2 regions of the Ruicaihuangia ninglii genome follow, and region 1 is predicted to be linked to the other one. Evidence: predicted binding sites of a transcription regulator. Region 1 holds the regulator's gene; the other holds the start of a gene.
The links. Region 1 encodes LexA, which represses DNA repair genes until DNA is damaged. Its sites were predicted from a motif close to TCGAACANNTGTTCGA; they were not measured.
Positions count from the first base shown of each region.

Region 2: a site for LexA is predicted at 10,622-10,637, ahead of GO591_RS08570 (HNH endonuclease signature motif containing protein). Genes of this name have one in related genera too.

Region 1 covers NZ_CP046619.1:1,101,619-1,116,714, forward strand. The annotation lists gene GO591_RS05235 (DNA translocase FtsK) at 1-1,751, shown strand, start outside; gene pgsA (CDP-diacylglycerol--glycerol-3-phosphate 3-phosphatidyltransferase) at 1,757-2,341, shown strand; gene GO591_RS05245 (CinA family protein) at 2,342-2,857, shown strand; gene GO591_RS05250 (helix-turn-helix domain-containing protein) at 2,999-3,307, shown strand; gene GO591_RS05255 (DUF3046 domain-containing protein) at 3,381-3,602, shown strand; gene recA (recombinase RecA) at 3,879-4,988, shown strand; gene GO591_RS05265 (regulatory protein RecX) at 4,990-5,631, shown strand; gene miaB (tRNA (N6-isopentenyl adenosine(37)-C2)-methylthiotransferase MiaB) at 5,665-7,197, shown strand; gene miaA (tRNA (adenosine(37)-N6)-dimethylallyltransferase MiaA) at 7,200-8,114, shown strand; gene dapF (diaminopimelate epimerase) at 8,134-9,009, shown strand; gene GO591_RS05285 (class I SAM-dependent methyltransferase) at 9,010-9,618, opposite strand; gene hflX (GTPase HflX) at 9,662-11,185, shown strand; gene GO591_RS05295 (hypothetical protein) at 11,277-11,672, opposite strand; gene GO591_RS05300 (hypothetical protein) at 11,761-12,144, opposite strand; gene lexA (transcriptional repressor LexA) at 12,215-12,886, opposite strand; gene GO591_RS05310 (LysM peptidoglycan-binding domain-containing protein) at 13,131-13,475, shown strand; gene GO591_RS05315 (histidinol-phosphate transaminase) at 13,521-14,597, shown strand; gene hisB (imidazoleglycerol-phosphate dehydratase HisB) at 14,594-15,096, shown strand, end outside.
Region 2 covers NZ_CP046619.1:1,777,933-1,793,028, forward strand. The annotation lists gene ileS (isoleucine--tRNA ligase) at 1-2,805, opposite strand, end outside; gene GO591_RS08540 (dipeptide ABC transporter ATP-binding protein) at 3,052-4,617, opposite strand; gene GO591_RS08545 (ABC transporter permease) at 4,614-5,450, opposite strand; gene GO591_RS08550 (ABC transporter permease) at 5,447-6,379, opposite strand; gene GO591_RS08555 (ABC transporter substrate-binding protein) at 6,376-8,013, opposite strand; gene GO591_RS08560 (TetR/AcrR family transcriptional regulator) at 8,104-8,709, shown strand; gene GO591_RS08565 (hypothetical protein) at 8,719-9,078, shown strand; gene GO591_RS08570 (HNH endonuclease signature motif containing protein) at 9,125-10,603, opposite strand; gene GO591_RS08575 (GNAT family N-acetyltransferase) at 10,753-11,364, shown strand; gene GO591_RS08580 (NAD-dependent epimerase/dehydratase family protein) at 11,361-12,359, opposite strand; gene valS (valine--tRNA ligase) at 12,456-15,096, shown strand, end outside.

The DNA of each region.
Region 1 (15,096 bases):
TCGCTGACACTGCGAGCGACAAGGGCGCGGCGGGGGAGTTCGACCCCGCAACCGACGAGCCCGAGGCATCCGTCACCGAACCCAGCCAACCGCAGTCGACCACGCCCTACCGGCTGCCCCCGGCGTCAGCGCTGTCGGCAGGCACACCGCCGAAGGCGCGCAGTGCGGCGAACGACACCGTGATCGCAGCGCTCACCGAGGTGCTCACCCAGTTCAACGTCGACGCCAAGGTAACCGGTTTCAGCCGCGGTCCCTCCATCACGCGCTACGAACTCGAGCTCGGCCCCGGCGTCAAGGTCGAACGCGTCACCGCCCTGACCAAGAACATCGCCTACGCGGTGGCCAGCAATGAGGTCAACATCCTCTCGCCGATCCCCGGCAAGAGCGCGATCGGTGTGGAGATCCCGAACACCGACCGCGAGATCGTCTCGCTCGGTGACGTGCTGCGCTCGAACGCTGCAGCGAAGAGCACCCACCCGATGACGATCGGCATGGGCAAGGACGTCGAGGGCGGCTTCGTGGTCGCGAACCTCGCCAAGATGCCGCACCTGCTGGTGGCCGGTTCCACCGGCTCCGGTAAGTCGAGCTTCGTCAACTCGATGATCACGTCGCTGCTGATGCGGGCGAAGCCCTCCGAGGTGCGGATGGTGCTGGTCGACCCGAAGCGCGTCGAACTGTCGATCTACGCCGGTGTTCCGCACCTGATCACGCCCATCATCACGAACCCGAAGAAGGCCGCCGAGGCGCTGCAGTGGGTCGTCAAAGAGATGGACATGCGCTACGACGACCTGGCGAGCTTCGGCTTCCGCCACATCGACGACTTCAACCGCGCTGTGGTGAACAACGAGATCGTGCTCCCGGTCGGCAGCGAACGAGTGCTCAAGCCGTACCCGTACCTGCTGGTCGTGGTCGACGAGCTCGCCGACCTGATGATGGTCGCCCCTCGCGACGTTGAGGACTCCATCGTCCGCATCACCCAGCTCGCCCGTGCCTCCGGCATCCACCTGGTGCTGGCCACGCAGCGACCCTCGGTCGACGTGGTCACCGGTCTGATCAAGGCCAACGTGCCCTCCCGGCTGGCCTTCGCGGTGTCGAGCATGACCGACTCTCGGGTCATCCTCGACCAGCCCGGCGCCGACAAGCTGATCGGCCAGGGAGACGGGCTGTTCCTGCCGATGGGGGCGTCCAAGGCGATCCGTGTGCAGGGCGCCTGGGTGCAGGAAAGCGAGATCACCGCAGTCGTGCAACACGTCACGGCGCAGGCGCGGCCTGAATACCGCAAGGATGTCGCGGCCACCGTCGAGAAGAAGCAGATCGACGCCGACATCGGAGACGACCTCGAGCTGCTGCTCGCCGCCGCCGAGCTGGTGGTCAGCACGCAGTTCGGCTCGACCTCGATGCTGCAGCGCAAGCTCCGGGTGGGCTTCGCCAAAGCCGGCCGGCTCATGGACCTGCTCGAGTCCCGTGAGATCGTTGGGCCGTCCGAGGGCTCCAAGGCACGCGATGTGCTGGTCACCGTCGAGCAGCTGCCCGGCGTGCTTGCCAGGCTTCGCGGCGAGGAGCCCGACGAGCCGCAGGCAACAGCTCCGGCAGCACCGGCATCCGCAGCCCAGCCGTCAACAGCGCCGGCATCCGCTGATGCCTCGGCCGACCGCTACGGCGCCGACCCGGTGGCTGCCATGACGGAGGGTTACCCTGAGGAGGACGTCTCCGAGAGCGAGGACGCCTGGCACCTCACGGGCAGGGATTGACACGAGTGACTGACAGCACGGCGGTACGACCCAGCAACTGGAACGTACCGAACGCGATCACGGTCGTACGGATCCTGCTCACGCCGGTCTTCATCTGGCTGCTACTCACTGCCGACCCGGATGGTGCCGCGCGCTGGGCCGCCGGCGTGTTCTTCATCCTCGCGATTGCCACCGATGGGATCGACGGCTGGATCGCGCGCCGCTGGAATCTCGTCACCGACCTGGGCAAGATCCTCGACCCGATCGCCGACAAGGGACTCACCGGCAGTGCGCTGGTCTGCCTCGCGATCCTGGGGGAGTTGCCCTGGTGGGTGGTCGTGCTGATTCTCGTTCGCGAGATCGGCATCACCATCTGGCGCCTGTTCGAGCTGCGCCTCGGCCGCGTGGTCCCCGCCTCGCGGGGCGGGAAGCTGAAGACCATCGCCCAGTCGGTCGCGATCTCGCTCGCCCTGCTGCCGCTGTGGACGGTGTTCGGAGACTGGATGCACTGGCTGAATGGTGTCACTATGACCATCGCGGTCGTACTCACCGTGATCACAGGACTCGACTACCTCGTGCAGGGCCGTCGGACGAATCGCAAGGAGGTTTGAATGCCCATCGCCGCCGTCCCCGGGAAGCCGGATGTTCCCGAGCCCTCCGTTTCGGCGCTGATCGCCGACCTGTCCGCGCGCGGACTCACCCTGGCGATCGCTGAGTCGCTGACCGGAGGGCTGCTCACCGCCGACTTCGTTCGGCCGGCCGGCGCCTCATCCGTCGTGGTCGGCGGTGTCGTGGCGTACGACACGGCGATCAAAGCCAGTGTGCTCGGCGTGGACGCCGATCTGCTCGAGCGCGAAGGCCCGGTTCATCCCGAGGTGGCGCGGCAGATGGCCGACCGGGTGCGGAACGCGCTCGCAGTCGATGGTCGCCCGGCCGACCTTGGACTGTCCACGACCGGGGTCGCCGGACCGGACCCGCAAGAGGATGCGGAGGTCGGCACCGTCTTCGTCGGAATCGCCACCCGCGCCAGCGTCGATGTCGTCGCCCTGAACCTCGAGGGCACCCGCGATCAGATCCGGGCGCGAACTGTCAGCGAGGCGATCGCGGCCCTCGCCGAGAGGGTGTGACAAGGTGGGAATGCGGGCGGTTTCAATCGCGTTACACCTCATGAATTCACAAGCGTCACACAGTCGTCGCTGGTTAGAGTTTGATCCAATTCGGTTGTAGGGTTATCTACCCACAGTTCAGAGGAAGAGGAGGAGGATCCCATGGTTCTGGTACGACAGGAAATTGGTGACGTACTTCGGGACTTCCGCCTGCAAAAGGGGCGCACGCTGCGTCAGGTTGCCAGCAAGGCGAGCGTCGCCTTGGGCTACCTGAGCGAAGTTGAGCGTGGCCAGAAGGAAGCAAGCTCAGAGATCCTGGCCTCGGTGGCCGGTGCTCTGGACACCCCGATTTCCGTCATCATGCGCGAGGTCGGTGACCGGCTCGCGGTCATCGAAGGCATCGCCCCCATTCCCGACAGCATTCCCGACGACCTCGTTGCCGAGTTCGACCCGGGTCTTGCCGTTCGGTAGACGGACTGCGAAGGCTTCGGCCCCGGGCTTGTGCCCGGGGCCGCTCTCATTCACCTCGCGTTACGGTTGCACGATGCGCCTCTCCCAGTTCTGGACCGCGATCACCGACGAGTTCGGTGAGTACGGCCGCGTCCTCACCCGCGACCTGGCCCTGCCGGAGTTCGGCGGGCTGACCGCAGAGGAAGCGATCGCCGCAGGTCACCAGCCGAAGGCGGTCTGGCTCGCGCTCGCGAAGGCAGCGGATGTCCCCGAGAGCCGCTGGCACGGGGTGGGGCAGCGCGAACCCAAGAAATAACGGCGAGAAACAGCCGGCGACACGCCAGTCGCCTCTCGAACAATTGTTCGAATCGAAGTAGTCTCCTCAACAGCGGCAGTCGAAAACGAATTGTGCACTCGTCGCCGATGCTCCGACGCAATGTCGGTGGCTCGGCGTAGATTCACACTCGGAAGCGACGGTGTTCAGAGAACTGACGCCGCACCAGCCTTGTCGGGAGGCTGAGGGCCTTGCACCACCGGCCAGCAGCGGATCGACAGTCTATGGGCAGCAACCACGACTCACGAGGAGACAGCAATGGCATCAGCAGCAGACCGCGAGAAAGCCCTCGAAACGGCACTCGCCCAGATCGACCGGCAGTTCGGCAAGGGCAGCGTGATGCGCCTGGGCAGCGATGAGCGTGCCCCCGTTGCCACCATCCCCACCGGCTCCATCGCGCTTGACGTCGCGCTCGGCATTGGCGGGCTCCCGCGTGGCCGCATCGTCGAGATCTACGGTCCGGAGTCGTCGGGTAAGACCACCCTCACGCTGCACGCCATTGCCAACGCGCAGCGCGCGGGCGGCATCGCTGCCTTCATTGACGCCGAGCACGCGCTCGACCCCGAGTACGCCAAGAAGCTCGGCGTCGACATCGACTCGCTGCTTGTCTCGCAGCCCGATACCGGTGAGCAGGCGCTCGAGATTGCCGACATGCTCGTGCGGTCAGGCTCCATCGACCTGATCGTGATCGACTCCGTCGCCGCACTGGTGCCGCGCGCCGAGATCGAAGGCGAGATGGGTGACTCGCACGTCGGCCTGCAGGCGCGCCTGATGTCGCAGGCGCTGCGCAAGCTGACCGGTGGGTTGAACACCACGAACACCACCATGATCTTCATCAACCAGCTGCGCGAGAAGATCGGCGTGTTCTTCGGCAGTCCCGAGACCACCGCCGGTGGTAAGGCGCTGAAGTTCTACGCGTCGGTCCGCCTCGACATCCGCCGGATCGAGACCCTCAAGGATGGCACCGACGCCGTCGGTAACCGCACCCGGGTCAAGGTCGTGAAGAACAAGATGGCTCCGCCGTTCAAGCAGGCCGAGTTCGACATCCTCTATGGCGTCGGCATTTCCCGCGAGGGAAGCCTGATCGACTTCGGTGTCGACCACGGCATCGTGCGCAAGTCCGGTGCCTGGTACACCTACGACGGTGACCAGCTCGGGCAGGGTAAAGAGAACTCGCGCAACTTCCTCATTCAGAACCCGACAATCGCCGCAGAGATCGAGACCAAGATTCTCGCGAAGCTCGGCATCGGAGCCGAAGGCAAGGCTGCTGCGGCTGCTGAAGCGGCCGGGGCCGTCGGAGCGGCCGGGGCTGCCGAGGCGCCGGTCAAGCCGATCCAATCGAAGGTCGCCGCCCGCAAGGGCGCGTAACGTGACGGGCCGAGACGGCCTCGCCCGGGTGACCTGGTTGCCCGGGGCGAGGCCGGCGGACGAGGTTCCGGCGGATGAGGTACCTGCGGTTGCCGGTGCTGACGTCTCCGAGGACGGCGCCTGGAACGAACCCGAGTTCGATCAGGCGAGCATCGAACGCATCAGCATGCAGGCGCTCACCCGGCGAGGCGTCTCTTCCCGTGAGATGCACAAGCTGCTCGTCGCACGTGGCGTCGACTCCGACGCCGCCAGCGACGAAGTCGCCCGGCTCGAGCGGGTCGCGCTGCTCGATGATGCGGCTCTCGCCGAGACCCTGGTGCGCACCCTCACCGAGCGAAAGGGCCTCGGCCGCAGCGCCCTCTCCGCGGAACTGTCGAGGCGACTGCTCGACCCGGTCGCGGTGGAGTCCGCCCTCGCCGCGCTCGACGGCGGTGACGAGGCCGCCCGCGCCCGCGCACTGGCGCTGAAACGTGCTCCGCAGTTGCGTTCGCTCGACCACGAGGTGGCCGTCCGCCGGCTGTCAGCATTCCTCATGCGCAAGGGCTACTCGGGGGCCATCGTCCGCGGCGCCGTGGACGCCGCGCTCGGCGGCCGCGGCGGTCGAAGCGGCCCCGGTGGACGCACCGGCGTCCGCTTCGAGTAGCGGCTCTCGCGCCGCCGTAAACTGGGCTGCATCATGTCCGAGACCCTCCAGACGCCCCGCACCTACGAGGTGCGCACCTTCGGCTGTCAGATGAACGTGCACGACTCCGAACGGTTGAGCGGATCGCTCGAGGCTGCCGGCTACGTGCCCGCGACCAACGGCGACGCCGACGTGGTCGTGATCAACACCTGCGCCGTCCGCGAGAACGCCGACAACAAGCTGTACGGCAACCTCGGTCACCTCGCGAGCGTCAAGCGAAAGCACGAGGGCATGCAGATCGCGGTCGGCGGCTGCCTCGCCCAGAAGGACAAGTCGGTCATCCTCGAGAAGGCGCCTTGGGTGGACGTCGTCTTCGGTACCCACAACATGGGATCGCTGCCGGCGCTGCTGGAACGGGCACGACACAACGACGAAGCTCAGCTGGAGATCCTCGAATCCCTCGAGGTGTTCCCGTCCACGCTGCCCACCAAGCGTGACTCCACCTACAGCGGCTGGGTGTCGATCTCGGTCGGCTGCAACAACACCTGCACCTTCTGCATCGTGCCCGCGCTGCGCGGCAAGGAGAAGGATCGCCGCCCCGGCGACGTGCTCTCCGAGATTCAGGCGGTCGTCGACGACGGCGCGATCGAGGTCACCCTGCTCGGTCAGAACGTGAACTCCTACGGCGTCGAATTCGGCGACCGGCAGGCATTCGGCAAGCTGCTCCGCGCGGCAGGCGCGATCGACGGGCTCGAGCGCATCCGCTTCACCAGCCCGCACCCGGCCGCCTTCACCGACGACGTCATCGACGCGATGGCCGAGACCCCGGCCGTCATGCCGCAACTGCACATGCCGTTGCAGTCCGGCTCCGACCGGATGCTGCGGGCCATGCGACGCAGTTACCGGTCCGAGAAGTTCCTCGGCATCCTCGACCGAGTGCGCGCGAAGATGCCGGACGCCGCGATCTCGACCGACATCATCGTCGGCTTCCCCGGCGAGACCGAGGAGGACTTCCAGGACACCCTGCGGGTCGTCGAACAGGCCCGGTTCGCCACCGCATTCACCTTCCAGTACTCGATCCGCCCCGGCACGCCGGCGGCCACCATGGACGACCAGGTGCCGAAGGAGGTCGTCCAGGAACGCTATGAACGGCTTACCGCCCTGCAGGAGCGGATCAGCTGGGAAGAGAACCAGAAGGTCATCGGCCGAACCGTGGAAGTTCTGGTTGCCACCGGTGAGGGCAAGAAGGATGCCGACACCCACCGGCTCTCCGGACGAGCCGAGGACAGCCGACTGGTGCACTTCGAGGTACCGGCGGGCAGCAGCCTTCCCCGTCCCGGCGATGTCGTCAGCGTGCAGGTAACCCACGCGGCACCGTTCCATCTCATCGCCGACTCCGTCGACGGCAGCCCGTTGAAGGTTCGCCGCACTCGGGCGGGGGACGCGTGGGATCGCGCCCAGGCTGATTCCTGCGCGGTACCGACCCCCGCGGCATCCGGAACCCGTCCAACCGCCGTGTCGCTCGGACTGCCGACGCTGCGTGTGGCGACCACCCCGATCTACGACCTCGGCGACGGGCAGCGGTAGCGATGCTGATCGCCGTCGTCGGCGCCACCGGCACCGGCAAGTCGGCGCTCGCGCTCGATCTGGCCGAAGCCCTCGCGGCCGACGGCCGGCCTGCCGAGATCGTCAATGCGGACGCCATGCAGCTGTACCGCGGCATGGATATCGGCACCGCGAAACTGCCGCTGGCTGAACGCCGAGGCATCCCGCACCATCTGCTCGACGTTCTCGAGGTGACCGACGAGGCCACCGTTGCGCGCTACCAGATCGAGGCACGTGCCGCCGTCGAGGAGATCCAGGACCGCGGCGTCGTGCCGATCCTGGTCGGCGGCAGCGGGCTGTACGTGTCCTCGGTGCTGTTCGACTTCCGCTTCCCGGGCACCGATCCCGTCATCCGGCGGCGACTCGAGACCGAGTTGGAACAGTCCGGGCCGGGCGAACTCTACCGGCGGTTGCGCGACCTGGACCCGATCTCGGCGGCGTCGATCGGCGCCTCGAACGGGAGGCGCATCGTGCGAGCGCTCGAAGTGATTCAGCTGACCGGGGAACCGTTCAGCGCCGGGCTGCCCGACGAGCCGCACTACTGGCGGCCGACGACCCTGCTGGGGCTGACCGCGCCGCGCGACGAACTGATCGCCCGCCTCGACGCGCGGGTGCAGCAGATGTGGGCGGACGGCCTGGTCGACGAAGTCGAGAGGCTGCTGCCCCTGGGCATCGAGCAAGGGGTCACCGCCAGCCGCGCGATCGGGTATGCGCAGGCCATCGGGCAACTCCGCGGAACCCTGGACGAGCCGGGCGCGATCGAGCAGACCGCGTCGCTCACCCGGCGCTACGCCCGCAGGCAGGTGAGCTGGTTCAAGCGATACGCGCACACCACCTGGCTCGACTACGACGATTCAAACCGACTCGAGCGTGCCCTCACTGCGGTGGGGCGCAACTAACGCAACTAACATTGACTCGATGACGTCGCTGAACTTCACCAAGGGACACGGAACCGGCAACGATTTCGTGCTGATCGCCGACCCGGACGGCCAGCTGGACCTGTCGCCCGCGCAGATCGCCGCGATCGCCGATCGCCACTTCGGTGTCGGCGGTGACGGCGTGATTCGTGTTGTGCGGTCCAGGCACCTGCCCGACGGTGCCGAGGCGTTGGCCGAGGACGAGTCAGCGGAGTGGTTCATGGACTACTACAACGCCGACGGCAGTGTCGCCGAGATGTGCGGCAACGGCATCCGCGTCTTCGCCCGGTTCCTGCTGGAGACCGGACTCGCCGAACTCGAAGACGGCGACACCATGGCCATCGGCACCAGGGCCGGCGTGAAAGACCTGCAACGGAACCTCACCGGGTTCCAGGTCGACCTCGGGCGGTGGTCGCTGGACGGCGGTGAACCGCTCGTCAGAACCCGCAACCTCCAGGTGGCCAGGCCGGGCCTTGGGATCAGTGTCGGCAACCCGCACGTGGTGGTCGCCCTCGCGAGCGACGACGAACTGCAGGCAGCCGACCTCGGCTACATCCCGATCATCGACCCGGTACCCGAGCACGGCGCCAACGTCGAACTCGTGGTCCCGCAAGATCCGCTGGTCAGAGACGGCATCGGCTGGATCCGGATGCGGGTGCACGAGCGCGGTGTGGGGGAGACCCTGAGCTGCGGGACGGGCGCTGCCGCCGCGGCCCTGGCCACCCGGCATTGGGCAGGCGCCGGGGCTCCGAACCAGTGGCGCGTGGACGTGCCCGGTGGAACGGTCGGAGTTCGGATGTTCCCGACCGAAGACGGCGAGCACGTCGCCCTGAGCGGACCGGCGGAGCTGGTCTACGAGGGAACGCTCACCGTGTGATCAGCGTTTCTTGCCCCGGAGCACCCGGAAACCCTTGCTGGTCGCGGCACGGGTGAAACTGAACTCATCGGGGAACGTCGTCTGAAGCCAACGATGCAGGGAATCAGAACCAAGGTTGCGTGCAACGACGAGCCAGGCGTCCGTGCCATGGTCCAGTCGGGGCAGCCAGCGTTCCAGCAGGCTGTGCAACTCGTTCTTACCGACCCGGATCGGTGGGTTCGACCAGATCGTCATGAAGACCACATCGTCGGGCACCTCATCGGGTGTGACCGCCTTGATGTTGCTCACGCCGGCAATCTCGGCGTTCCGGCGCACCAGGTCGAGAGCCCGCTCGTTGACATCCACGGCCCACACGGTCGCGTGTGGCGACTCCAGGGCCAGGGTGAGCGCGATCGGACCCCAGCCACAACCAAGGTCGAGCAGGTTGCCACCCGGCGGTGGCGCGGGCGTGTTCGAGAGCAGCACCTGGGTGCCGACGTCGACGTGGTCAGGGCTGAACACCCCACCCGCGGTCGTCAGTTGAAAGTCACGCCCGGCGAGCCGCGCATGAATCTGGCGCAGGTTGGCCTCGCTCGAGGGCATTGATGAGAAGTAATGCTCCGCGGCCATGCAGAGAAACTTACCGAAAAGCGAAGGAACTAGTGTGACTGATATGACAGAGCGCGAAGACAAGCGCGGCGCCGACGAGGGCGCGGTCGACCGTGTGCTGGCCGCCGAGCAGTCCCGATCGGTTGGCTACGCCCGCTTCGGAGGGCGAGCGGAGGCGCTTCAGGACGCCGATCACTACAGCGACCAGCGCGACGGTGAACAGTTCGAGCGTGAGGACCGTGCGGCGCTCCGCCGCGTTCGCGGACTGTCGACTGAGCTCGAGGACGTCACCGAGGTTGAGTACCGGCAACTGAGGCTCGAGAACGTGGTGCTCATCGGCGTGTACTCCGGTGGCTCCCTCGAAGACGCCGAGAACTCGCTGCGCGAACTCGCAGCACTTGCCGAGACCGCCGGTGCGGCTGTGCTCGACGGGCTGCTTCAGCGCCGCCCGAATCCCGATCCCAGCACGTACCTCGGCCGCGGCAAGGCGCAGGAGTTGGCCGACATCGTCAGGGCAGTCGGCGCCGACACCGTGGTCGCCGACACCGAGCTCGCACCCAGCCAGCGCCGTGCGCTGGAGGATGTCGTGAAGGTCAAGGTAATCGACCGCACCGCGGTGATCCTCGACATCTTCAGCCAGCACGCCAAGAGCCGTGAGGGCAAGGCGCAGGTCGAACTCGCGCAGCTCGAGTACCTGCTGCCGCGCCTGCGCGGCTGGGGTGAGTCGATGAGCCGCCAGGCCGGTGGCCAGGTCGGATCCGCCGGCGCCGGCATGGGAAGCCGCGGACCAGGTGAAACCAAGATCGAACTCGACCGGCGCCGCATCCACACCCGGATGGCCAAGCTGCGCAAGCAGATCAAGGGCTTCGCGCCCGCCCGTGAGGCGAAGCGCGCCAACCGCAGCCGGTACGAGGTGCCGAGCGTTGCGATCGCCGGATACACCAACGCCGGCAAGTCGAGCCTGCTCAACCGGATCACCCAGGCCGGCGTGCTCGTCGAGAACGCGTTGTTCGCAACCCTGGACGCGACGGTCCGCCGCACGCACACCCCGGACGGGCGGCTGTACACGCTGGCCGACACGGTCGGGTTCGTGCGGAACCTGCCTCACCAGCTGGTCGAGGCGTTCCGGTCAACACTTGAGGAAGTCAAGGATTCCGAGGTCATCGTGCACGTCGTCGACGGCGCGCACTCCGACCCGGCCAGCCAGATCACAACCGTGCGAGATGTCATCGGCGAGATCGACGCGCGCGACATCCCCGAGATCGTCGTGTTCAACAAGGCCGACCTCCTGGACGCCGACCAGCGGTTGCTGCTGCGCGGACTGGAACCGGACGCCGTGTTCGTGTCGGCACGAACCGGCGAGGGCGTCGAGGAGCTGCAGCAACGGATCGCCGACCTGCTGCCCGCCCCCGAGGTGGAAATGACGTTGCTGGTGCCCTACGACCGGGGCGAAGTCATCTCTCGCCTGCACGTGCAGGGGCGAGTCCTGAAGACGGAGTACCTCGAGAAGGGCACCCGCGTGAAGGCGCTCGTGCACCCGTCGCGAGTGGATGGCCTGAGCGACTTCGTCGAGCAGCACGCCCGCTGATCACCTGGCAACAGCGCAAACCGTTGGTCGAGCTTGCCGAGATCCGGTCTCGGCAAGCTCGACTAGCGGACTTCTGGCGTCGTCTGGGCGCCTAGTCGGCCGAGACCGGGCTCGTGGCCGACGGCGCGGACGCAGGCGACGCGGGCGAGGCGACCGACGGCGCCGACAGCACCGACGGTGCGCTGATCGGCGAGGCGGCGCTGGGTGCTGAAACGGGGCTGGCCGGGGTGGCAACGCTCGGGGTCGAGTCGACGACGGACGCGGCCTGGTCGGACATCGACACCGGTGCCGTCTGCTCGCTGGTCGGGGCGCTCGGGATGCCGAATGCCGCCCCGCTGGTCTGGGTGACGGGGCGCGTGTCAACCGCCGCACCGCTGACGTCGTTCACGCCCGTGGCGTGGGCCGCGGCCACCGCGCCGCCGCCGATCAGGCCCAGGCCGAGAACCGATGCCGCTCCGATGGCGGTCCACTTGGTCTTGTTCTGCATAGTCATCTCCTGCTCGTCGAGACCCGACTCCATGCCGCGGGCTTGATGACTACCAGCCTCGTCGGGCTCCATGAGATGCCGAGGAGACCTAGGTGAGGGCATTCTCATCTTCTGTTCGGTCGTCGATGCGGCCATCCCGTGACCGCCAGGTACCCACGGGTCGGCAGAACAGGAGCGCCACGATCGCGATCCCAGCGAGCGCCGCATCAGGCAGCCACGTGCCCAGGACGATGACGTGCGAGATGAGGAACAGCGGCAGCGTCCAGAGCGCCAACCAGCCCGCCGGCTGTCGGATGAGCCCGATTGCCACGATCAGCCCCAGCACAGCGAAGGCAAGGCCGAACGACGCAATCAGTACCTGAGCATCGAACGGGAAGGGGTCGTCTACGAACAGCGTGGACAGGGCGATGACACCGCTCAACGCGAACAGCACGCAGAGCAGCACCTGGCCGACACGGAAGAGAAGAGACACGTGCACCTCCTAGTGTGAGATGGGCTCACACTAGAGGCGGTCTCACGCCTCGCGCAATGGGTGCCGGCGGTCAGATCGTGCGCAGGACCGCCACGACCTTGCCGAGCACCTCGGCGAAATCACCCAGGATCGGTTCGAAGTTCGAGTTGCGGGGGAGCAGCCAGGTATGCCCGTCACGCTGACGGAACACCTTGACCGTAGCCTCGGAGTCCAGCATCGCAGCGACGATGTCACCGTTCTCCGCGGTCTTCTGCTGTCGAACGACAACCCAGTCGCCGTCGCAGATGGCGGCGTCGATCATCGAGTCGCCAACGACCTTGAGGATGAACAGGTCGCCCTTGCCGACCAGCTGCCGAGGCAGCGGGAAGACCTCTTCGATCTGCTGCTCGGCGGTGATCGGGATGCCAGCGGCAATACGTCCGACCATCGGAACCATCGCCGCGTCGCCCACCGGTGCGGATGTCTCGGACGAATCCTCGATCGCGGGGAGGTCGATCAGGATCTCGAGCGCCCGGGGGCGGTTCGGGTCGCGCCGCAGGTATCCGCTGAGCTCAAGCTGGTTCAGCTGATGCGTGACGCTCGACAACGAGGACAGGCCAACTGCGTCACCGATCTCGCGCATGCTCGGCGGATAGCCGCGCTGGGAGACCGAGCGCTGGATCACATCAAGGATCGCGAGCTGCTTCTCGCTCAGGTTCTTCCGGCGCCGTGTGCGGCGCTCGGGCTCAGCCTTCTCGTCCATCGGTCTCCCCTCCGCACGGCCATCGACCTGCAATGTCGGTGGTCCCTGATTGTCTGTCTCCAGACACTCGAAACTGTATCCACAAACACCGTGGAAACAAACATGCATTCGAGAGTGTCGTGGCATTAGGGGCAGATTGTCCCTTGACGCCGCGATTCTTTCGAATGTATGTTCGGAACACAGCTTCGCATCCGGTGGCTCCCGGCCGAGCACCGGATGCGAAACCCTCAAGGAGGTAATACTCATGAGCACCATCACCCTGGCCCCTGCTCCCGTCCGCACCCGGCTGCGCCTCACCCGCCGCGGCCGCATCGTGATCACCGGTCTCGTCTCCCTGCCGCTCGTGCTCGGCGTGCTCTTCACCTCGCTCAACGGCGGGGGAGCAACCGCAACCTCGGACCGCAGCGCCGCGTCCTTCGAGTACGTCACCATCCAGGCCGGCGAATCGCTGTGGGGCCTCGCCGAGTCGATCGCGCCCGACGCCGACCCGCGGGACGTCATCTCCGACATCCTCTCGCTCAACCAGGTGAGCACCGCCGACGTGCACCCGGGGCTGCGCCTCGCGCTGCCGTCCGCCTACAGTCACTGACGACACCCGTAACCGCGCTCAGGAGCACGCCTCTAAAATAGGTTGGTGACTTCTCTTGCTGACCTGCCCATTCGTGATGACCTGCGCGGACAGTCGCCCTACGGCGCTCCGCAGAAGAGCGTGTCAATTCGGCTGAACGTCAACGAGAACACCCATCCGATGCCCGACGACGTGGCAGAGGAGATCGTCGCGCGGATCACCGCGGTCGTCCGTGGGCTGAACCGCTACCCGGACCGTGAATTCACCGACCTGCGCGACAGCCTCGCCGGGTACCTCGGACACGGCCTCGACCGCTCGAACATCTGGGCGGCGAACGGATCGAACGAGGTCCTGCAACAGATCCTCCAGGCCTTCGGTGGTCCCGGACGAAGCGTCCTTGGCTTCCCACCCACCTACTCGATGCACTCGATCCTGGCTGCGGGCACCGGAACACGCTGGGTCGCCGGGCCGCGCGACGCCGACTTCGAACTGTCGGCAGCGACCGCGGTGGCTGCGGTCGAGGCCGAGCGGCCGGACCTGGTCTTCTTCTGTTCCCCGAACAACCCGACGGGCACTCCGGTCTCACTCGACACCATCGCCGCCGCCTATGACGCGACGGACGGCATTGTCGTCGTCGACGAGGCCTACGCCGAGTTCGCGCCCGCCGACCAGCCGACCGCCCTCACACTGCTGCCGGGCCGGCCACGCCTGATCGTGTCCCGCACGATGAGCAAGGCGTTCGCCTTCGCCGGCGCCCGAGTCGGCTACCTGGCCGCGGATCCCGCCATCGCCGACGCGCTGCGGCTGGTGCGCCTGCCCTACCACCTGTCCGCGCTCACCCAGGCCGCTGCGATCGCCGCGCTCGCGCACGCCGACGAGATGCTCGCGATGGTCGAGGACATCAAGGCCCAGCGCGACCGGATCATCACCGAGCTTCGGCGGCTCGGCTATAAGACGTACCGCAGCTGGTCGAACTTCGTGCTGTTCGGCGGGGTCGCCAACCCCAACGAACTCTTCGAGACCCTGCTTGCGCAGGACATCATCATCCGTGACCTCGGCATCGACGGCCACCTCCGGGTCAGCGCCGGCACCGAAGCCGAGACGACGGCGTTCCTCGAGGCGATGGCTAGGATCGAAGCATGAGTGCACAGCCCCGCGTCTCGCGGATCACACGCGAGACCAGTGAGTCGAGCATCGAACTGGACTTGAACCTCGACGGAACCGGGGTCAGTGCCATCAGCACGACGGTCCCGTTCTTCGACCACATGCTCACCGCCTTCGCGAAGCACTCCCTCGTCGATTTGACCATCAAGGCCAAGGGCGACATTGAAATCGACGTGCACCACACGGTCGAGGACATTGGCATCTCGCTCGGCAAGGCGATCAAGGAAGCTGTCGGCGACAAGGCCGGGATTTCCCGCTACGGCGATGCCCACGTGCCGCTCGATGACGCCCTCGCTCGCGCCGTCGTCGACATCTCCGGACGGCCGTACCTCGTGCACACCGGTGAACCCGCCGGCTTCGAACACCACCTGATCGGCGGTCACTTCACCGGTTCGATGGTTCGGCACGTGTTCGAGGCCATCGCCCTCAACGCCGGCCTGACCGTGCACCTCACGGTGCTCGCCGGTCGTGACCCCCA
Region 2 (15,096 bases), 680 kb from region 1:
GCCGGCTGCGCGGGCGTTCACTGTGAGCTTCCGGGTGATGCCGAAGTCGGTGAGGCTCGACTCCGCGAGCGGGGTGAGCGTGACCTCCTTGACGTTCAGTTCTTCACGCAGGATGTCGGTGAACTCGGTGAACTGTTCGCCATCCTCGCTGACCACGGTGAGGCTCGCCAGCGGCAGGCGCACGCGCAGCTGGCGGGCCTTGCGCAGCGCGAGCCCGGCCGAAGCGATCTCGCGGACCCGGTCCATGGTGGCGACCAGGTCGGGGTCGGCGCCGAAGGCGAGCTCGTCCGGCCAATTCTCGAGGTGCACGCTGCGACCGCCGGTGAGGCCACGCCAGATCTCTTCGCTCACCAGCGGGACCAGCGGAGCGGCGACCCGGCACAGGGTCTCCAGCACCGTGTACAGCGTGTCGAAGGCGTCGTGCCAGCCGGCTTCGCCGGTGTCGCCGGTCCAGAACCGGTCACGACTGCGGCGCACGTACCAGTTGGTGAGCACGTCACCGAAGTCGCGCAGCGCGTTCGTGGCCAGCGGGCTGTCGAGGTGCTCGAGGTGATCGGTGACCTCGATGATCAGGTCGCGGGTCTTGGCGAGCAGGTAACGGTCGAGCACGTCGGTGGAGTCGGTGCGCCACGTCGCCGTGTACCCGTCCTCGCTCGCGGCGTTGGCGTACAGGCTGAAGAAGTAGTAGGTGCTCCACATCGGCAGCAACAGCTGCCGGACGCCCTCGCGGATGCCCTCCTCGGTGACGACCAGGTTGCCGCCGCGGATCACCGAGCTGGACATCAGGAACCAGCGCATCGCGTCTGCGCCGTCGCGGTCGAAGACCTCCGAGACATCCGGATAGTTCTGCAGCGACTTCGACATCTTCTGCCCGTCACTGCCGAGCACGATGCCGTGGCTGATCACGTTCTTAAATGCCGGCCGGTCGAACAGCGCGGTGGCCAGCACATGCATGGTGTAGAACCAGCCGCGGGTCTGGCCGATGTATTCGACGATGAAGTCGGCGGGGTTGTGGCTGTCGAACCACTCGGCGTTCTCGAACGGGTAGTGCACCTGCGCGAACGGCATCGAGCCGGAGTCGAACCAGACATCGAGCACGTCTTCGATGCGGCGCATCGTCGACTGACCGGTCGGGTCATCCGGGTTCGGCCGGGTGAGCTGGTCGATGTACGGCCGGTGCAGGTCGGGTTCGCCCTCGCCATTGTGTGGCAGTGCGCCGAAGTCGCGTTCAAGTTCCTCGAGCGAACCGTAGACGTCGACCCGCGGGTACTCGGGGTTGTCGCTCTTCCAGACCGGGATCGGGCTGCCCCAGTACCGGTTGCGGGAGATCGACCAGTCGCGGGCGCCTGCCAGCCACTTGCCGAACTGGCCGTGCTTGACGTTCTCGGGTACCCAGGTGATCTCTTCGTTCAGCTCACCCATCCGGTCGCGGAATTCGGGGACGCGCACGAACCAGCTGGACACGGCCTTGTAGATCAGCGGCTGGCGGCAACGCCAGCAGTGCGGGTAGCTGTGCTCGTAGCTGGCGACCTTGAGCAGCCTGCCCTCGGCGCGCAGTAGCTGGGTGAGCGGCTTGTTCGCCTCGAACACGTGCATGCCGGCGACGGGCTCAACCTGCGGGAGGAACTTTCCGCCGTCGTCGACGGAGAGGATCACCGGGATGCCGGCACCGGCGGCGACGAGCTGGTCGTCTTCGCCGTAGGCGGGTGCCTGGTGCACGATGCCGGTGCCCTCGCCGGTGGCGACGTAGTCCGCGGTGAGGATCTGCCAGGCGTTCTCGGTGCCCCAGGTCTCGGTGTCGGCGTAGAAGTCCCACAGCCGGTCGTAGTGCACACCGTTGAGGTCGCGACCGGTGACGGTCTTCGTGCGCGCAGCGAGGGCGTCGGCTGCGGAGTCGTAGCCAAGCTCCTTGGCGTAGCTGGAGAGGGTGTCGGTGGCCAGCAGGTACTCGGCGACGCCTTCTTCGGCGCCGTCGCCGGCTCCGTTCGGGCCGCTTGGGATGATCGAGTACTCGATGTCGGGGCCGACCGCGAGCGCGAAGTTCGTGGGCAGCGTCCACGGCGTGGTGGTCCAGGCGAGTGCCCGCACCGCGGTCAGGCCGAGCGCCTCGGCCTTGGTCCCGACCAGCGGGAAGGTGACCGTGACCGTCTGGTCCTGGCGCATCTTGTAGACGTCGTCGTCCATGCGCAGCTCGTGGTTGGACAGCGGGGTCTCGTCGTTCCAGCAGTACGGCAGCACCCGGAAGCCCTCATAGGCGAGGCCCTTGTCGTAGAGGCGCTTGAACGCCCAGATGACGCTCTCCATGAACGAGACGTCAAGGGTCTTGTAGTCGTTCTCGAAGTCGACCCAGCGTGCCTGCCGGGTGACATAGGCCTGCCACTCCTTGGTATAGCGCAGCACCGATTCGCGGGCCGCGGTGTTGAACGCGTCGACCCCCATCTGCTCGATCTCTTCCTTCTTGGTGATGCCGAGCTGGCGCATCGCCTCGAGCTCAGCGGGAAGACCGTGCGTGTCCCAGCCGAACCGACGCTGCACCTGCTTGCCGCGCATGGTCTGGAAGCGCGGGAAGATGTCCTTCGCGTACCCGGTCAGCAAATGGCCGTAGTGCGGCAGGCCGTTGGCGAACGGCGGGCCGTCGTAGAACACCCACTCCGGCGCGCCCTGCCGCTGGTCAATCGACGCCTTGAAAGTGGCGTCATCCTTCCAGAACTCGAGGATTCGCTCTTCGATCGCCGGGAAATTCGGCGACGGCGAGACACCCGACTGATCGTCGGAGCTCTCGCGGCGGTTGCGGGGGTACGTCATGTGTCTCCTCGGGAGGGATTGCATCTGCACGAGGACGCTGCTTGGTCTCACCCTGCAGCGCGGTACCACCCCGCTTGCCGCCCGTTGCCGGACGACCGCTTGTTCATTGGCTGTGACGGGCCAGACCCGTTCGGTTCTACTGAGCGTTCCACCGTGATGGGCCACCGTTCTTCCGAAAACTCCCCGGTGATGCCGGATCGGTGTCGTTGCCGTTCAGAATACCGTGAATCGCCTGAGGACTCGTCGTCAGCGCACCAGGGCGGGCATCGCCGACAGCAGGCGAATGGTGAATGGATGCTGCGGCGACTCCAGGACCGACGCCGCATCCCCCTGCTCGACGACGACGCCGTCCTTCAGGACCAGGATGTCGTCGGCGAGCTGACGGATCACGCCCAGGTCGTGGGAGATGAACACCATCGACAGCCCCAGCCGCTGCTGCAGGTCGCCGAGCAGGTCGAGCACCTGCCGCTGCACCGACACGTCGAGGGCGGACACCGGCTCGTCGCAGACGAGGATCTCCGGCCGCCGGGCCAGGGCCCGCGCGATCGCGACTCGCTGCCGTTGACCTCCGGAGAGTTGATGCGGTCGGCGGCGACGGAACTCTTCGGACAGCCCGACCTGACCGAGCAGCTCGACAATGCGGGCCGGTCGCTCGGCGCGCGGGGTGTCGGTGAGGCTGAGCGCCTCGGTGATGATCCGCTGCACGCTGTGCCGCGGATCCAGTGCACCGAACGGGTCCTGATCGATCAGCTGGATGCGGGCGCGGCTGCGTCGCCGGCGGGACTCGGACAGCTCCGACCACGGTTTCCCGCCGAGGGTGACCGTGCCGGCATCCGGCCGTTCCAGGGCCAGCAGCAGGCTGGCGAGCGTGCTCTTGCCGGAGCCGGACTCGCCGACGACACCGAGCGTGGTTCCGGCGCGCAGGTCGAGCGAGACCCCGTCGAGCGCACGGAATGGGGTGTGATCGGGGCGTCGGTAGGCCTTGACGAGGTCCCGGGCACTGAGCACGACCTCACCGGGGTCGGAGGCGCCATTCCCGCTGCCTTGCTTGGCTCCCGGGACGGCATCGATCAACATGCGCGTGTACGGGTGCTGCGGCGAGGACAGCAGGGATGCGGCATCCGCGGTCTCGACGATCTCGCCGTCCTTCATCACGGCGATGCGGTCGGCGAGTCGGGCCACCAGGCCGAGGTCGTGACTGACCAGCAGAAGGCCGAGTCCCTGCCGCTTGAGGGTGGCGAGCAGGTCGATGATCTGCACCTGCACGGTCGCGTCGAGCGCGGTGGTGGGTTCATCGGCGATCAGCAGGGCCGGTCCAGCGGCCAGCGCCGAGGCGATCAGCGCCCGCTGGCGCAATCCCCCGGAGAGTTCATGGGGGAACTGCCTGGCGCGCTGCGCAGGCTCGGGCACCGCGACATCCGCCAGCAGGGAGAGCACCCGCTGACCGATGTCGCTTGGCTCCCGGTCGTGTACCTCGATAGCCTCGGCGACCTCGCGCCCCACGCGGCGCAGCGGGTCGAGCGAGACCAGCGCGTCCTGGCTGACCAGTCCGATGTGGCGGCCACGGATGCCTCGCCAGTCGTCCTCGCGGAACCGGGAAGCGTCGCGACCTGCCACGACGAGCGAATCGGCTCGCGCGGTGCCGCCATCGGGGGTGAGCCCCAGCAGGGCGAGTGCGGTTTGCGTCTTGCCGGAGCCGGACTCACCGACCAGGGCGAGGCACTCCCCCGGGGCGATCTCGAAGGAAACGCCGTGCACAACCTCGGTGGCACCGAACCAGACCCTCAGATTGTCGACGGACACGAAGCTCATGCGCGTCCCCTTTGCCTGAGATAGCGGCCGAGAGTGCTGGTCGCGATGACCGTGACGGTGATCGCGAGACCGGGGAACACGGCGATCCACCACGCGGTGGAGAGGAAGTTGCGACCCTCGGACAGGATCAGGCCCCACTCCGGGGTCGGCGGGTTCGGGCCCATGCCGAGGAAGCTGAGGCCGGCGGCCGAGACGATCGCGGTGCCGACGCCGATGGTGGCCATCACCAGCAGCGGTCCGAGCATGTTCGGGACCACGTGGTCGAGGGTGGAGCGCCAGCGGGGCACGCCGAGCGCGGTCGCGGCGCGCACGTAACCGGACCTGCGGATGACGATGGTCTGCGACCGGGCGATCCGGGCGTAGGCGGGCAAAGCTGCCAGGGAGACCGCGACCAGCAGGCTGACCTCACCGGGACCGACCACCGCGATGACGATGAGCGCGAGCAGGAACTCGGGGAACGCCATCACGATCTCGATGATTCGCGACAGCACGGTGTCGACGCCGCGCGGTGAGATCCCGGACAGCACGCCGACCACGATGCCCGCGAGCAGTGCGAGAACGGTGGCGCCGAAGCCGACCACCAGTGAGTACCGCGCGCCGTGGACGACCCGGGCGAAGACATCCCGGCCCGCCTGGTCGGTGCCGAATGGATGCCCGGCACTGGGGGGCTCGAGCGAGTTCGCCACATCCGTCTTCAGCGGGTCCAGCGCGGTGAACAGAGTCGGCCAGAGGGCGGCCGCGAGGATCACGACGAGCACCACGGTCGCGGCGATCACCCCGGCGGGTGCGGCTTTCCAGCGAGCCGCCTGCGGGTTGGAAACGATTGTGGTCATACGGGCACCGTCAACAGGCGCGGGTCGAGCCGCTCATGCAGCAGGTCGACGATGAGGTTGGTCACCGCGAACACGATCGCGGCGAGCACGATGATGCCGAGGACGACCGGGATGTCGCGACCGAGGATCGCGCGGACCGCGACGCCGCCGAGCCCAGGCCTTGCGAACACCGTCTCGACCAGGACGGCGCCGCCGAGCAGGGTTCCGATCAGGTATCCGGTGAGGGTGATGGTGTCGCCGGCGGCATGTCGAAGGGTGTGACGTCGCACCAGACGGCCGTGGCCGACGCCGCGGGCTCGGGCGGTGGTGGCGAATGGCTGCTCCGCGGCTGCGTCGAGCCCCTGCCGCAGCACCTGGCTGATGATGCCCGCGACGGGCAGGGCGAGGGTGAGTGCAGGGAGGATCAGCGAGGCGATGCCCTCGCTCGCCGCGACCGGGAACCAGCCCAGTCCGAAGCCGAACACGGCCAGCAGCACCAGCCCGATCCAGAATGTCGGCGAGGAGACCACCACCAACTCGACGAGCGAGACCAGCGACTTCGAACGCCGACCGCGGGCGACGAAGGCGGCGATCGTGGCGAGGAAGAGCACGAACAGCAGGGCAAGCCCGGTGAGTTGCAGGGTCGGCAGCGCCTGTCGGCCGATGACCTCGGCGACCGGCTGGCGGAGCTGGTACGACTCGAGTTGTCCGGTGACCAGCTGGCCGAGGTAGGCGAAGTACTGCACGATCACCGGCTGGTCGAGCCCCCAGTCGGCGCGGATCTGGTCGCGCACGCTCTCGGCGACGCGCGCGTTGATGCCGAGCATGACATCGACCGGGTCACCGGGAATCAGGCGCAGGGCGATGAAACCCGCGGTGGCGGCTCCCCAGATGACGAGCAGCATGCCGCCCAGCCGGCCGAGGAGCCGCACCGCGAGTCGCTGGGTCATCCCTCGACGGTAGCGCCGTAGAACGAGGCGCGGCCGTACAGGTCGAAGGTGAGTCCGCTGACCTTCTCGTTCGCTGCGGTGATCTCAGAGGGCACGTAGAGCGGAACGATCAGTACCTGCTCGTTGTTCCACTGCTGGATCTCCTGGTACAGCGCCTCACGCTCGGCAGGGTCGCTGGTCGAGACGGCCGCATCGAGCTTGGCGTCGAGTTCGGGCTTCGTCACCGTGGAGACGGTCTGGAAGCCGCCGGTGTGCAGGTGGCTTCGCAGCACGTCGGCGTCCGGGCTGGAGAAGCCCCAGTCGGTGATGTCGAAGGTGCGCGGGCCGTACAACTCGTTGTACTGGGCGGGTTCGAGCGCTTCGCGTACGATCTCGAAGCCGATCTCACGCAGGTCGGACTGGATGACGTCGCCCAGTGCGGCCTTGTCATCCGGGACCGGGGTCCAGGCAATCCACTGTGCGCTCAGACGCTGGCCGTCCTTGACGCGGTAGCCCTCGGCGTCTCGCTCGGTCCAGCCGGCTTCGTCGAGCAGCTGGTTCGCCTTCTCCGCATCGAATGGCCAGCTCTCTTCGAGGCTCGCGTCGTACGAGTTCGGCGTGGTCGGTGCGAGTACGCTCCAGGCCCGGTCGAACTGGCCGCCGTAGATGTTCTCGATGGCGGCATCCAGGTCGAAGCCGATCCGGAACGCTTCGCGCACCTTCTGGTCGGCGAACACGCCGTTGGCCTCGTTGATGTACAGCGAGTACGGGATGCCGGGCAGTTCGACCGAGGTGGTCTCGAAGCCGTCGCCGATCTGGCCGGCCATGGTGGGGGTGACATCCGCGATCACGTCGACCTCGCCGCTGGTGAGGGCACCGGCGCGGGTGGACTGCTCGGGCAGGATCCGGATCACGAGGCGGTCGGATGCCGCTTTCCCCTGGTGCTCGGAACCCTCCGGTGCCCAGTTGTAGTCGGGGTTCGCCTCGAACACGAGCTCCTGCGCGGGGGTGAACTCGGTGAGGATGAACGGTCCGGTGCCGACGGTGACGTCGGGGCCGCCGGCGCGCAGCTCGTCCTGTGCCTCATCGAGGACCTTCGGCGAGTAGAAGCCGAGCTGAGGCAGGCTGACGCCCTGCAGGAACGGTGCGTACGGCTGGCTGAAATTGACCCGCACGGTGAACTCGTCGACGACCTCGGTGTCGACGTAGTAGCCGCCTTCCTTGGCGTAGCCGATCAGGCTCGCGGCCTGGGCGGAAGCGGTCTCATCGGCGACGACGTGGTCGAAGTTCGCCTTGACCGCTTCGGCGTTGAACGGTTCGCCGTCGTGGAAGGTGACGTCCTCGCGCAGGGTGAATGTGTACTGCAGGCCGTCGTCGGAGATTTCCCAGCTCTCGGCGAGCCATGGTGCGAAGCTGCCGTCGGGGTTCTGGGCGACGAGTGAGTCGAAGGTGTTGCGCAGCACGAGGGAGGAGACATCCAACTGGGTGGAGTGGATGTCCATGTGTCCGTCGGAGAGGTTCGCCCCCTCGATGCCGAAGGTGATTGTCGACTCGTCGCTGGCGCCGGTGGTTGCGCAGCCGGCGAGAAGGAGGGATGCCGTGGCGACTGCGGCGAGGATGCCGACGCGGGCTGGGCGGGAACGGAGAATGGGCATGCCGGGGTTCTCTCTGTGCTGTGTGGGAGGGAGTCAGATCATCCTAGCTTTATTGGACTCGGTACAAATAATCTGGACGGGTGGAGCAGCGTGACTGATACGTCGCCGCAGCGGGGGCGTCCCCGGGCGGTCTCGCGTGCGATGCTGCAGGAGGCCGCGTTCGAGCTGTTCCTGGAACTCGGATACGACGGCACCACGGTCGGTGAGATCACCCAGCGAGCGGGGGTCAGCCGGGGCACGTTCTTCAACAACTTCGCCTCGAAGAGTGACGTGTTCTGGGTCGATCTCGATGAGAGCATCGATGCCCTGGCCGATGCTCTTGGGCAGGTGCCGGCCTCGGCCGGCCAGAATGCGTTGCGTCTGGTCGCGAGCACGCTGGTGCACCTGGCGGGTAGTTATGGAGCGTCGCGGGTTCCGTGGGCTTTGACGCAGAGCGAGTTCATCGGTGCCGATCAGGAGTTGCAGGCATCCGCGCTCGGCCGGTTCGTCAGGCTGACGACGCTGGTGACAGGGTTCATTCAGCGGCTGCATCCGGATGCCTCGGCCATGGTCGCTCGGGCTGCGGCGTTTGCGGTGGGCGGGGCGGTGGTGGCGGCAGCGCAGGAGTGGGCCGCCGCGGGCACCGACCGCGGCGAGCTGTCGAGCTATCTGCGGGTGACGCTTGAGCCCGTGGTCGCCGGGTTCGGTGCGCTGTAAGTTGAGGGCATGCAGGCACAGCGAGGCGCCGGACGCCGTGGCAGTGTCAGGTTCCTGGCTGCGATTGCCGTCGCGTCGGTCGCGTCGGTGTCGCTCGCAGGGTGCGGCGCCACGATCGAGCGGCTCCCGGAAGGCTCCCTCGCCACTTGGCAAGTCGGGGTTGTCCATCCGTCGCCGCCGCCACCGAACGCGTGCGCTGACGACCCTGCGGTCGAATCCTCACTCCAAAGTCTGGATCTGCCGTCGTCCCACTACGGCTACTCGCTCATTGCGGACGCAACCGAGAGCGACGCGGAACGAGTCGCCGACTGCATCGCAGCGGGGATCTCGAGCGGCAACATCACGATCGCCCCGCCGGCTTCGGAATGACGCCGGGACGCGGAGCCTGCAGAGGTGGTCGGGTACGGATTCCTGTTCAGCTCCGTTTGCGAGCGCTGATGCGGGTGCGGGCTTTGCTCACGGGTTTCCACCTGCCGGTCCGGTCAAGCCAGGGTGGCGCTTTCAGGTGCGGTGCGCCGCGGATCATCTGGATCTGCCAGCCGGACGAATCGATGGTGCGGTGGTGGAACCAGCACAACAGGACTCCGTTGTCGGTGTGAGTTTCTCCATCGCGGGAGGCTTCCTGCACATGATGGATCTCGCACCAGCCAGCCGGAATGTTGCAGTCATCGATCAGGCAGCCGCCGTCGCGGAGGCTGATCGCCTTGCGTTGGGCGGGAGTAAAGGACCGTTGCGGGGAGCCGAGGGCAATGATCCGGCCGAAGGAGTCGAAGCTGACCGGTTGAATGCCGCCAGTGCAGGCGAATTGGTTCACCGCGGCCATCGAGATCGGGTCGGTCAGCCCGTCGATCCAGCCGGCACCCCGGCCGCTCGTGAGGTCTTCGGCGGTGACGCTGACCAGCACTGTCGGAGCAGCGCCGCCGAGGGTGGGAGTATTCCCGGATCTTGCCCAGCTATCGATCATCGTCGCGAAGACGTCGTGACGTTGTTGATCAGTGCTTCGGGTGTCCCCTGACGCCTCAGCCTGCAGGCGTTCGGCGTCGGTGAGGAAGACGCCGGTGGTCTTCGGGGCCAGGTAGGCATCGAACAGGCGGTCAAGCTTCGCAGCGATCTCCGGCAGCAACGCATAGGTGCCGTGCACGAGGCCGTCGCGGAGCCGTCCGCGGGAAAACAGCCGGTTTCGCATGGCACGTTCCTCGGACGGTTGCAATCCGTCCGGGTCGAGCACCGCCCGCCAGATCGCGGCCTGGATCGCTAACTCATCCGCCGGACACGGATACGAGGGTGCGCCGGACACGGGAAGCTCTTCCGTCACGCCGTCAGGGCCGACGTCGGGGCCGTCGTCACCGGCGGCGACGCCGTCACCGGCGGTGCAGTCTGAGGGAGGCATCCCTGTGGCCGCGGCGACCAGCTCGGTCTCGGCCGCGGCCAACTCCACGGGGTGCGCGGCACTGAATGCCGGTTGCAGGCCTTTCACGATCGCGGTTGCGGCATCGATGCCAATGCGGCCCGTCGTGATAGCGTCGGCGACTTTCGGGAACCGTGCCGGCAACACCTCGCCGGTCAGCGCGGTTGCCGGTTGCAGGTCCTTGCCGAGCTTCAGACGCTGGTGCGCCGTCAGTGCACTGATCAGGGTCACCCTTTGCAGCAGCTCGACGGGGTTCCGGCAGCCCTTCCGCACGGCCAGGCCCTCTGAGCCGAGCTCGCGGCGGGACCGGTCGCCAACCTCCGCCGCAGTGACGACCCGCAACCCGTCCACCGCCCGCCCGAGCCGTTCGACGGCGGCGGTCAGTGCCAGCAGGTCGTCGTCGACGAGCCCAGCGATCGCGGCTTTGGGCACGATCCCGGCAGCTTCGACGGCCATTCGGTCGAACTGGACTGCGAGGTTTTGCATGGTCTAATTCTCCCAGAGTAGAACACAAATACGAAGCTGTTTCGCGAATCTTGGGATAAGTCATGCGGTGCCCCGCCTGTGGAGGAGAGGAGACGATGTGGAGAGCAGAGAGGGAAGGCTCAATCCCACCGCCCACTAGGCTCCAAACCATGGTCGCCGCCGCCCTCCCATTCGAGTTCACGACACCGCTCACCACCGAGCGGCTAACAATCCGACTGCTGACAGAGGCAGACACCGACGCGGTTCACGCTTACCAATCCCGCGAAGATGTCTGCCGCTACCTTCTCTTCGAACCTCGCACGCGAGACGAGGTGAAGGCTCGCCTGGCCGTCCACGCCACCCACACTCGACTCGAGAAGGACGGCGACTATCTACAGCTCGCGGTCGAACGCACCAGCGACGGACAGGTCATCGGCGACCTCTACTTCACGATCAAGAGCGTCGAGAACGACTGCGGTGAGATCGGCTGGAGCTTCCACCCTGACTTCAACGGACAGGGCTACGCGACAGAGGGCGCCCGCCGCATCCTCGACCTCGCCTTCGACACGCTCAATCTGCACCGCGTGATCGCGGAACTCGACCCGCGCAACGAGCGCTCGATCGCCCTCTGCCGTCGACTCGGGATGCGCGAAGAGGCGCACTTCGTCGAGGACATGTGGTTCAAGGGTGACTGGGCGGATACCGGTATCTACGGCCTCCTCGCCCGCGAGTTCGAAAGCCACCGCCTAGGCGGGCAACCGACTCCGTCGGTACTGACCTAACTGGCCGAACTGACCGAAGCCAGCACCCGCTGCTCCAACTCCGGGTCCAGACCAACCGCCGGCCGATCTTCCCGCTGCGGCGGAGTGCCGCCGATTGACTGCAGCCAAGCCCAGGTGTCGGCGACCGTCTCTTCGACCGGTCGGCAGTGCAACCCAGCGGCGAGCGCCTTCGTCACATCGCTCTCGTGGAAAGAACCGTGCAACTCCCCCGGCGGAAGCCATATCGGCAAATCAGTCCACGGCTCAATCCCAGCGGCAAGGATCACCTCGGGCGGCACCCACCGGAGCACCGCCCTCGAACCCGTCATCCGCACGGCCGCCTCGAGCAGGCTGCCCATGGTGGCGTGACCGACGGGAGCCACGATGTTGTAGGCACCATGGAGACCGGATGCCCCGGCAGTCAGGCACCAACTCGCAAGGTCACGCGCATCGATGTACTGGATGCCAAGGCCTGCCGGCCCCGGTGCGAGCACCTCACCGCCGCGGGCGATCCTGTTCAGCCACCACGGCAGCCTGCCGACGTTCTCATGAGGTCCGAGAATGACACCCGGTCGCGCAAGCACCGCACGATCACCGAAGGAGGCGACGACGGCGAGTTCGGCACCGGCCTTGGCTTCCGGGTACTCGACATCCCCGGCATCCGGTGAGGCCTGAACGACCGCGGCGTCCTCGCCGACTCCCGCGGGAAGCGGGCTGGCATACACCGACCGGCTGGACACATACACGTACCGACCCGCCCGGGACGCGAGCAGCGAAGCCGAGTCACGCACAACGGATGGCGCCCATGACCAGGTGTCAACGACGACATCCCAGCTGCCATCTTCCAACGCTGCCAGCCCCCTGGGAGCGGTACGGTCCCCGACCAACGCGGTCACCCGGTCGGTTGCCGGCCGAGTCCCCCGGTTGAACGTGGTCACCGACCAGCCTCTGGCGAGTGCCTCATCCACGACCGCGCGGCCGACGAACTGCGTGCCTCCCAGAACCAACACCCTCATCGCTGCCTCCCCGCTGCGGTTCGGTACCATTACAGCAGTCCACACTCAGGCACCTCACCCCAGACTCGGTGCCGCACATATTGAACCGGAGCATCCATGTCGCAGATTCCTGAGAAGCCGGCCCTCGAAGGCCTCGAGACCAAGTGGGGCGACCAGTGGGAATCGCAGGGAACGTACCGGTTCGATCGGGAAGCCGCCATCGCGGCACAGGGTCTCGACAAGCTCGACCAACGGGATGGGCTCGACCAGCGGAGTGGGCTCGACCAGCAGCACGAGGCGCGCAAGATCTTCTCGGTTGACACTCCCCCGCCGACGGCATCCGGTTCACTGCACATCGGCCACGTCTTCAGCTACACGCACACCGACGTCACCGCCCGGTACCAACGCATGCGCGGCAAGCACGTCTTCTACCCGATGGGCTGGGATGACAACGGCCTGCCCACTGAACGCCGGGTGCAGAACTACTACGGCGTGCGCTGCGACCCGTCGCTGCCCTACGACGCCGAGTTCACCCCACCGTTCGAAGGCGGCGACAACAAGAGCTCCAAGGCCGCGGACCAGGTGCCGATCAGCCGCCGCAACTTCATCGAGCTGTGTGAACGACTGACGGTCGAGGACGAGAAGCAGTTCGAGGACCTCTGGCGCAAGCTCGGCCTGTCCGTGGACTGGACCCAGACCTACCGCACCATCTCCCCCGAATCCCAGGCCATGGCGCAGAAGGCATTCCTGCGGAACCTCGCCCGCGGCGAGGCATACCAGGCCGACGCGCCGACGCTGTGGGATGTCACCTTCCGCACCGCCGTCGCCCAGGCCGAGCTCGAAGACAAGGACCAGCCCGGCGCCTACCACCGCATCGTGTTCCATCACGAGGCCGGTGACCTGCAGATCGAGACCACTCGGCCCGAGCTGCTGCCCGCGTGTGTCGCGCTGGTTGCGCACCCGGATGACGAGCGCTACAAGCACCTCTTCGGCACCAACGCCACCACCCCGGTGTTCGGTGTCGAGGTGCCAATCGTCGCCCACCACCTCGCGCAGCCGGACAAGGGCTCCGGCATCGCGATGATCTGTACCTTCGGTGACCTGACCGACGTCATCTGGTGGCGCGAACTCGACCTGCCCAACCGCGCGATTCTCGGCTTCGACGGTCGCGTGGTCTCCGATCCGCCCGCCGCGCTCGCGACTCCCACGGCGAAGGCCGCCTACTCGCAGCTCGCAGGCAAGACGGTGTTCAGCGCCAAGCAGGCCGTCGTCGAACTGCTCAAGGCCAGCGGCGAGATGATCGGCGAGCCCAAGTCGATCACCCACCCGGTGAAGTTCTACGAGAAGGGCGACAAGCCGCTCGAGATCGTCTCCACCCGCCAGTGGTACATCATGAACGGCGGCAAGTCCGACGAACTGCGCACCCGCCTGGTCGACCTCGGCAATCACATCGCCTGGCACCCCGATTTCATGCGCGTGCGCTACGAGAACTGGGTGAACGGATTGAACGGCGACTGGCTGATCAGCCGTCAGCGTTTCTTCGGCGTACCGATCCCGGTCTGGTACCCGCTCGACGCTGACGGCAACCCGGTGTTCGACTCGCCCATCGTCCCCGACGAGGCGAGCCTGCCGGTCGATCCGTCATCGGATGTCGCGCCCGGTTACCGCGAGGAGCAGCGCAACCAGCCCGGCGGCTTCGTCGGCGAACACGACGTCATGGACACCTGGGCGACGTCGTCGCTGACCCCGCAGCTGGCGGGCGGCTGGGAAGTGGACCCCGAACTCTGGAGCGCCGTCTTCCCCTACGACCTGCGCCCGCAGGGCCAGGACATCATCCGCACCTGGCTGTTCTCCACCGCGTTGCGTTCGCTGCTCGAGCACGACGGTCAGGCGCCGTGGAAGCACACCGCCATCTCCGGCTTCATCGTCGATCCCGACCGCAAGAAGATGTCCAAGTCCAAGGGCAACGTGGTCACCCCCGCTGGCATGCTCGACGAGCACGGTTCGGACGCCGTGCGCTACTGGGCGGCTTCCAGCCGGCTGGGTACGGATGCCGCGTTCGACCCGCAGAACCCGAAGCAGATCAAGATCGGCCGACGTCTGGCGATCAAGATCTTGAACGCGGCCAAGTTCGTCTACTCGTTCCCGGAGGTCTCGGCAGGCTCGACCAGCGGAGGTGGCTCGACCAGCTCCGGCGCCACCGAACCGCTCGACCTCGACCTGCTGGCCATGCTCGCTGACGTCGTCGCCCAAGCCACCAAGGCCTTCGACGAGTACGACCACGCCCGTGCCCTAGAAGTCACCGAGCAGTTCTTCTGGACCTTCTGCGACGACTACCTCGAGCTGGTCAAGGAACGTGCGTATGGCGCCGGCACTCCCGAGGGTCAGGCGAGCGCCGTCTACACCCTCCGCACGGCGATCAACATCATGCTGCGACTGTTCGCCCCGTTCGTTCCGTTCGCCACCGAAGAGGTGTGGAGCTGGACCCACGAGGGCAGCGTGCACACCGCACCCTGGCCGATCCCGGCCGAGGCGAGCAGCGAGGCACCGACCGGGCTGCTGCCGCTGGTCAGCGCCGCCCTGATCGGCATCCGACGGGCCAAGACCGATGCCAAGGCGTCGCAGAAGACCGACGTGACCGAGGCGCTCATCGCCGGTCCCGCGGCGCTCGCCCAGGCCGCAGCCGATCTCAAGGCCGTCGGCCGCATCGCCGAGCTGCGTTTCGAGGACTCCGATGAGGTCGCCGTTCGCAGCATCA